2 regions of the Bradyrhizobium sp. Ken64 genome follow, and region 2 is predicted to be linked to the other one. Evidence: riboswitches for the same ligand, from Rfam matches in the RefSeq annotation. Region 2 holds a riboswitch; the other holds the start of a gene.
What was found. A riboswitch is a leader RNA that binds a small molecule or an ion and turns the genes downstream of it on or off. The one in region 2 is predicted to bind cobalamin.
Positions count from the first base shown of each region.

Region 1: linked by a shared signal. The riboswitch ahead of metE (5-methyltetrahydropteroyltriglutamate--homocysteine S-methyltransferase) and the one ahead of AC0L2F_RS20915 (energy-coupling factor ABC transporter permease) in region 2 are both predicted to bind cobalamin.

Region 1 covers NZ_JBVVPA010000021.1:50,459-53,844, reverse strand. Annotated here, with positions in the region: gene metE (5-methyltetrahydropteroyltriglutamate--homocysteine S-methyltransferase) at 1-1,513, opposite strand, end outside; cobalamin riboswitch at 1,613-1,812, opposite strand; gene AC0L2F_RS28445 (4Fe-4S binding protein) at 2,601-2,804, opposite strand; gene AC0L2F_RS28440 (EAL domain-containing response regulator) at 3,385-3,386, opposite strand, start outside.
Region 2 covers NZ_JBVVPA010000012.1:170,566-173,951, forward strand. Annotated here, with positions in the region: gene AC0L2F_RS20905 (cobyrinate a,c-diamide synthase) at 1-230, shown strand, start outside; gene cobA (uroporphyrinogen-III C-methyltransferase) at 227-958, shown strand; cobalamin riboswitch at 1,004-1,223, shown strand; gene AC0L2F_RS20915 (energy-coupling factor ABC transporter permease) at 1,261-1,938, shown strand; gene cobF (precorrin-6A synthase (deacetylating)) at 1,985-2,734, shown strand; gene cobT (nicotinate-nucleotide--dimethylbenzimidazole phosphoribosyltransferase) at 2,750-3,386, shown strand, end outside.

The DNA of each region.
Region 1 (3,386 bases), on a different contig from region 2:
TGCGCTCGAACTCGCCGTGCACGAGCACGTCCAGGCCGATATCTTCCTGCCAATGCACGGTATGGGCTGTCTCCGCTTTCAGAAGCTGCTCGTACTGCGTGTCATTCAGCGCTCCCCGCGCATGAGCTGCACGCGCATTGCGGACGTCCGCCGTTTGCGGGAAGGATCCGATGGTTGTGGTTGGAAACATTGGCAATGCGAAGGCGACGCGCTGGACGTCGGCGCGCTGGGTGAACGCACTGCGACGGCGACGCATGCTATCGTCGATCGCGGCCATTCGTCCGGCGACGTTCGCACTGTGGATCTTCGGCGATGTTTCGCGGGTGACGGATGCATCCTCTGAGAGCGTGAGTTCATCGGCCACATCGGCAGCATAGCCAGCCAGCGCTTTGCCCAATATCGAAAGCTCCTTGATCTTCTGCACTGAGAACGCCAACCACGTCTTCAGATTGGGATCGAGATCGATCTCTAGCTCAATGTCGGTCGGAACATGAAGCAGCGAGCAGGAGGGGGCAATCTGAACACGGTCCCTGCCCAGTTTTTTGACCATAGGAGCAAGTTGGTCGAGTAGCGCCGGCAGATTAGAGCGCCACACGTTGCGACCATCAACGACACCGAGCGAGACCACGAGATCTCTACGCGCTCTGGCGACAATCGCGTCGAACTGGTCAGGTGCACGAACCAGGTCGACGTGAAGCCCGGCAACGGGCAAGGCCAAGACTGTTTCAAGATTGTCGCCGACAGCCCCGAAGTATGTGGCCAGCATGATTTTAAGGGCCGGCACGGCCTTAGCGAAATGAGCATAGGCCCGGCGGACAGCCGCCCGAGATCCTTCGTCGACGTCCATCACTAGGCATGGCTCGTCGAGCTGAACCCATTCAGCGCCGCGCGAGGCTAGTTCGCGGAGAACATCGACATAGACGGGGAGGAGCCGATCAAGCAGCGAGAGCGGATTGAATGCGGGATTTACGCTTTTGCCGAGCTTCAGGAAAGTGACTGGGCCCACTAGGACGGGCCGCGTCTGATAGCCGAGGCTTCTTGCCTCCTCATATTCCTCGATCGGCTTCCGAGAGGCAAACTTAAAGATCTGATCCTGGTGAAATTCCGGCACCATGTAGTGGTAGTTCGTATCGAACCACTTCGTCATCTCCTGTGCGGCTACGCCGGGCCCATGCTGAGCGTGACCACCGTCCTGAGCGCCACGCGCCATGGTGAAGTAGGTTTTGAGCGACACAGGACCTTCGCTCCAGCCGTAAACGTCGGGAATGGCGCCGACCATTAGGCTGGTATCGAGCACATGGTCGTAGAGCGAGAAGTCATTCGAAGGAATGACGGTCGCACCGCGGGATTTCTGCCGTGCCCAATTAGCGGCACGAAGTCCACTCCCCGCCTCGAGGAGCTCGGCTTCACTGGACTTTCCCGCCCAGTAGCTCTCGAGCGCGAATTTGAGTTCGCGTCGTGGGCCGATGCGTGACGTCCCCAGTGTGGCAACGGGAAGCGAAAGGATTGACATAGCTTAGACCCCATGTTGGGGCAAAGGCCATGGCGGACGCAGACAGCGAACATCGCGTGAGCGACAACTGCTTGGCGCACACCGGGACGCCCCGCCCGTGGACGATATCTTGTCGAGGCAGGTCTCCTGGCTCACGGGTCGTCGCTGCTGTCCGGCCTTCCCGAAGCCGCATGGCTTCAGTGACTTCGTTGGACAGCGGCTCGCCGCTTACAGTTGCGGGGGCAGCGCCGGCATTGCACCGGCTTCCCTCTTAGCTCCGGATCAAACGAAATCCGGAGACCGCGACGGCTTGGATTATGCGCACGAGGATCGATGCGTCAACCTACCGATTCTCGCTGCGACATTGCCCAAGCGATTACGAGCGCACTAGGCAGGTAAGACGGTCTTGCTCGCGGCCTAGTGAACACGCCCGCATCTGTGGAGGCTCCGCTTTTGAAATGCATTCGCTCCCTGCTCGCGTAACGGTTGAGCTCCACCACCGGAACGAACCCGGGCGGCCTTCGGTATCTGTGTGATCGCGAGGAGGCGACCTTTTCCGTCAGCAGCTTTTCGAACCTGCGCGTCAGGAAGGTGCGATCATCCTCGGCCGGCATCCGTTTGGTCACAGCCCACGAGGCTCCCTAGACATTTCGAAAGCCGGATTGCTCCAGGACCGAACGGATGATCAGGTCGGCTCCTTGGTGTTCGGCGGGCCCGCGACCAGGCACGAGGTCGTCCGCCTCCGTGAGGTTGGCCAAGATGATCTTCTCGGTGCACTAGGTGTTCACGTGCTGAGCGACCTTTGCGCCGGCTTCGATGCGTCCGCGGCCGCTCGACGCCGGGCCTGCCTCGCCTCGACTCGCCGCCAGCGACGATAGGCCGTAACGCGGCCACTGAGCATCGAGGGCCTTGTCCTTGTTCGTGACAAATTCGACGGTGTCCTCCGACAGAGCCCTTTGAGGGGTCCCTCGGCGTCGCTCAGCGTCTTAAGCTCATAACGATGTTAATCGACCTCGATGCGCTCCATGCGGTCGTGGTCTCCTCAAGGTCCCACATCTACAACTTCGTTCGCGAAATCGAGCGATGAGGCCTTTTGGTCGCGGGCTGCCTATCCTGTCTTGGACGGGACACAGGTGTCAGGGACCGGACAGACCACCGCGCATTGCGGCGTGTCGCAATGGCCCTCGCACTCCGTACATTTTTTGGCATCGATAACGTAAATGTCACGCTTCAGACTGATCGCCGCGTTGGGACACTCGAACTCACATGCGCCACAAACGGTGCATTGCGAAGCGACGATCTTGTAAGCCATGCCTTCCGACTCCTTAGGCGAGCGATGCCATGGGCGATCCCTTTCAAATGCCGTGCCAAACGCAGACGCGCTCAATGTTGGGCAATTTGCCCAATTCGGCTGTCCCGGGTCTGAGACCATGTTGCGTCTGCGACAGCAACAGGTCGCTTCAATTTCAGGCTACGAGCCATCGGGCCCTCTTGCGAGAGTCAGTCGCGACTTGAAGCTGGAAGCGTCCGTCGGTTTGTTTGGCACGTCAGCGCGGGGGCAAGCGAGGCTGACGCTTCCTCCACCGGCGGCGACAAAACCCGCGAACGGACGCAGGTCTACGTCGGATCTCGGCAAACCTCCGGTCACACACCCCGACTGGAGGTTTGTGCAAGCCTCGCTCATGGCTGCAACGCTAGCTGCGTGGAGGACTCGCTGGAGGCTTGCCAAAACGGGCCTGTGGTATAACAAGCTTCGGAGGGAAATGAAGTGGCGGCGGGACGAGCGACACTGGCCTTGCAGACCGACTGAATTGCACTCAGCCTCATGCCTGGTGCCGAGTAGGCATGGCGGTGCTCGCGAGCGTCGCTTGGCCGCACTCAGCCACTCGCAACT
Region 2 (3,386 bases):
GCCGCATGCATCTGGGCTATCGTTTGGCCGAGCTTGCCGCGCCGATGCCGGGCCATCAGGCCGGCGCACGCCTGCGTGGCCACGAATTCCACTATTCGACGATCGTCGCGCAGCCCGACATGGCGCTGGCGGTCGTCCACGACGCGACAGGCGCGGTCATCGCCGAGACCGGCTCGCGGCGGGGACAAGCCACCGGCACGTTCTTCCATCTGATCGCGGAGGACCGGTGAGCGGTTTTGTGTCCTTCGTCTCCGCCGGCCCCGGCGATCCCGAGCTCCTCACGCTCAAGGGTGCCGCGCGGCTGCGCGAGGCCGACGTCGTGCTCTATGACGATCTTGCTTCGGGCGCGATCCTCGATCTGGCCCGGCCCGGCGCCAATCTCGTCGCGGTGGGAAAGCGGGCGGGACGGCCCTCGACCAAGCAGCACCACGTCAATCGATTGCTGGTCGACTACGCCGTAACAGGCGCGCGCGTGGTGCGATTGAAGTCCGGCGATGCCGGCATCTTTGGCCGGCTTGAGGAGGAGGTCGAGACCCTGCGTGAAGCCGGCATCGGCTACGAGATCATTCCAGGCGTCACCACGGCCTGCGTGGCTGCGGCTCAGGCCGGCATTCCACTGACCCGGCGTCACACCTCGCGCCGGGTGCAGTTTATTACCGGAGCGGACGTCACCGGCGAGCTGCCGCCAGACCTCAATTGGGTGGCGCTGGCCGATCCCGAGGCGACGACCGTGGTCTATATGGGCCGGCGCACATTTCCGGCGCTCGTCGCAAAATTGATCGAGCACGGGCTCGCCCCGACCACGCCGGCGTTGTTTGCCGAATCGCTCGGCCGTCCCGATGAGCGACTGGTCCGCACCACCATTTCGGAACTTGCCGAGCAGCTTGCGCGGGGCGGAGCGGCATCCACGGCGGCCGTCATCCTGTTCGGCGCGCTGGCGGGGGATTATCCGTCATGACGCTCTCGGCCGCCCTTCGCCCCTTGACGCCCGGCTGGCGAAAGGGGCACACAAGAGAGGCATGGTGCTCGACGCGGCGCAAAGCGCCGGAGCATAATCGGGAATGGGGGTGGGCGGACCAAGTTGCGGCGTCCAAAACCCCAGCCGCCCCCGCGACTGTAAGCGGTGAGGGACTTCGATCAGCCACTGGGCCGCAAGGCCCGGGAAGGCCGGAGACTCCCAGTGAACCGCGAGCCAGGAGACCGGCCGTGCACGTTTTGAGGCCAAGGCCGTCGGGTGTGACGGCAAGAAGGATCTGAGCCATGCATATCGAACCCGGACTAGTCTCGGACGCCAAGCTTGTGCTGAGTTATGCAACCGGCATCGCCGTCGGCGGCGTTGCCTTGAAGCTCGCGGTCGAGACCGTGCGCGAGCAGGGCATCACGTCGTTCGCAGCGCGGACGCTCGCCACCACGGGCCTCGTGTTCGTCTTCTTCGAGATCCTGCCGCACTTCCCGGTCGGCGTCTCCGAAGTGCACTTCATCCTCGGCTCGACCTTGTTCCTGCTGTTTGGAGCGGCGCCTGCGGCCTTCGGCCTCGCGTTCGGCCTGCTGTTCCAGGGCATCTTCTTCGAGCCGCCCGACTTGCCGCAATATGGCATGAACGTCACCACGCTGCTGGTGCCGCTGTTCGGGATCCAGGCAATCGCCACGCGGATCATTTCGCGCAACACGGCCTATGTCGATCTGAAGTACCGCCAGGCGCTGGCGCTTTCGACGACCTATCAGGCCGGCGTCATCGCCTGGGTGGCGTTCTGGGCGCTCTATGGCGCCGGTTTTGCCGCGACCAACCTTGCCAGCATCGCGACCTTCGCGGCGTCCTATGCGCTCGTCATCGTGATCGAGCCGATCGCCGATCTCGGTGTGTTGGCGCTGGCGAAGTCGCTGCGCGGCGTCACCGCGGCCGGCCTCGTCACGCCGCGTTTGCACAACGCGGCCTAGAGACAAGCGAACGGGCGGCTGTTAATGGCCGCCCCTCGCAGGCACGATGCTCACGCTCTCCCTGATAGGCATCGGTTGCGGCGATCGCGGGCAGCTCACGCGCGCCGCCATCGGTGCCATCAACGCGGCCGATCTCGTCCTGATCCCGCGCAAAGGGACGGCCAAGTCCGACCTCGCCGATCTCAGGCGGACGATCTGCGCGGATGTGCTCGCCAGCGACAAGACACGTATCGCCGAGTTCGATCTGCCCGTGCGCGACGCCGCTGAAGCGGACTATCGCAAGGGCGTGGACGATTGGCACGATGCCGTGGCCGCTGTCTGGTCGCAGACGATCGCAGATCATCTCGAAGGCAAAGGCAAGGTCGCGCTGCTGATCTGGGGCGATCCCTCGCTTTATGATTCTTCGCTGCGCATTGCGCGGCGGCTCAATCCCTCGCCAAAGATCGAGGTTGTGCCCGGCATCACCTCGATCCAGGCGCTGTGTGCGGCGCATGCGCTGCCGCTCAACGATATCGGCGAGCCTTTTCTGGTCACGACCGGACGTCGCTTGCGCGAGGGCGGCTGGCCGCGAGGTGTCGATACCGTGGTGGTGATGCTCGACGGCGGCACGGCGTTCCAGTCGCTTGATCCCGCGGACCTGCACATCTGGTGGGGGGCCTATCTCGGCATGCCCGATCAGATTATCATGTCCGGCGCGCTGGCCGAGATCGGCCCGCGTATCGTCGCCGTGCGGCAAGAGGCGCGCGAGCGGCACGGCTGGATCATGGACAGTTACATCCTCAAGCGCAGGCCGTGAGGCAAGCGAGGCAGCATGCTCCCCGAATGGGTCACCCAACAATGCCCGGATATCTCCGCAGTCCACCGCGAGGCGGCGGTGGCGCGGCAGGCGCAACTGACGAAACCGACCGGCGCGCTCGGCCGGCTCGAGCAGCTCGCGATCGAGCTTGCGGGCCTGCAAGCAACGGAGCAACCGCGCGCGGCGCGGGTGCCGATCATCATCTTCGCCGGCGATCACGGCATCGTCGCGCAGGGCGTTTCGGCCTATCCGCAAGAAGTGACCATCGCGATGCTGGCGAATTTTGCCTCCGGCGGCGCCGCGATTTCGGTGCTCGCGCGTGAGCTGGGCTCCAGCCTGGAGGTCGTCGACACCGGCACGCTGGCGCATGAGGAGATGGCTGGAATCGTGACCGACAAGCCGCGCAGCGGCACGCGCGATTTCAGCGTCGAAGCTGCGCTCACCCCCGCAGAGCTGGCATTTGCGTTCGAAGCCGGACGACGTGCGGTGACGCGCGCGCAGGCCGGGCAGCCCGATCTTCTGATCTTCGGCGAGATGGGCATCGGCAACACCACGACATCGGCGGCGATTGCGGCGAGCCTGCTCGGCATGGGTGCCGAGGAGATCGCGGGCAGCGGCACCGGCATCGACGCGGCCGGCCGTGCGCACAAGG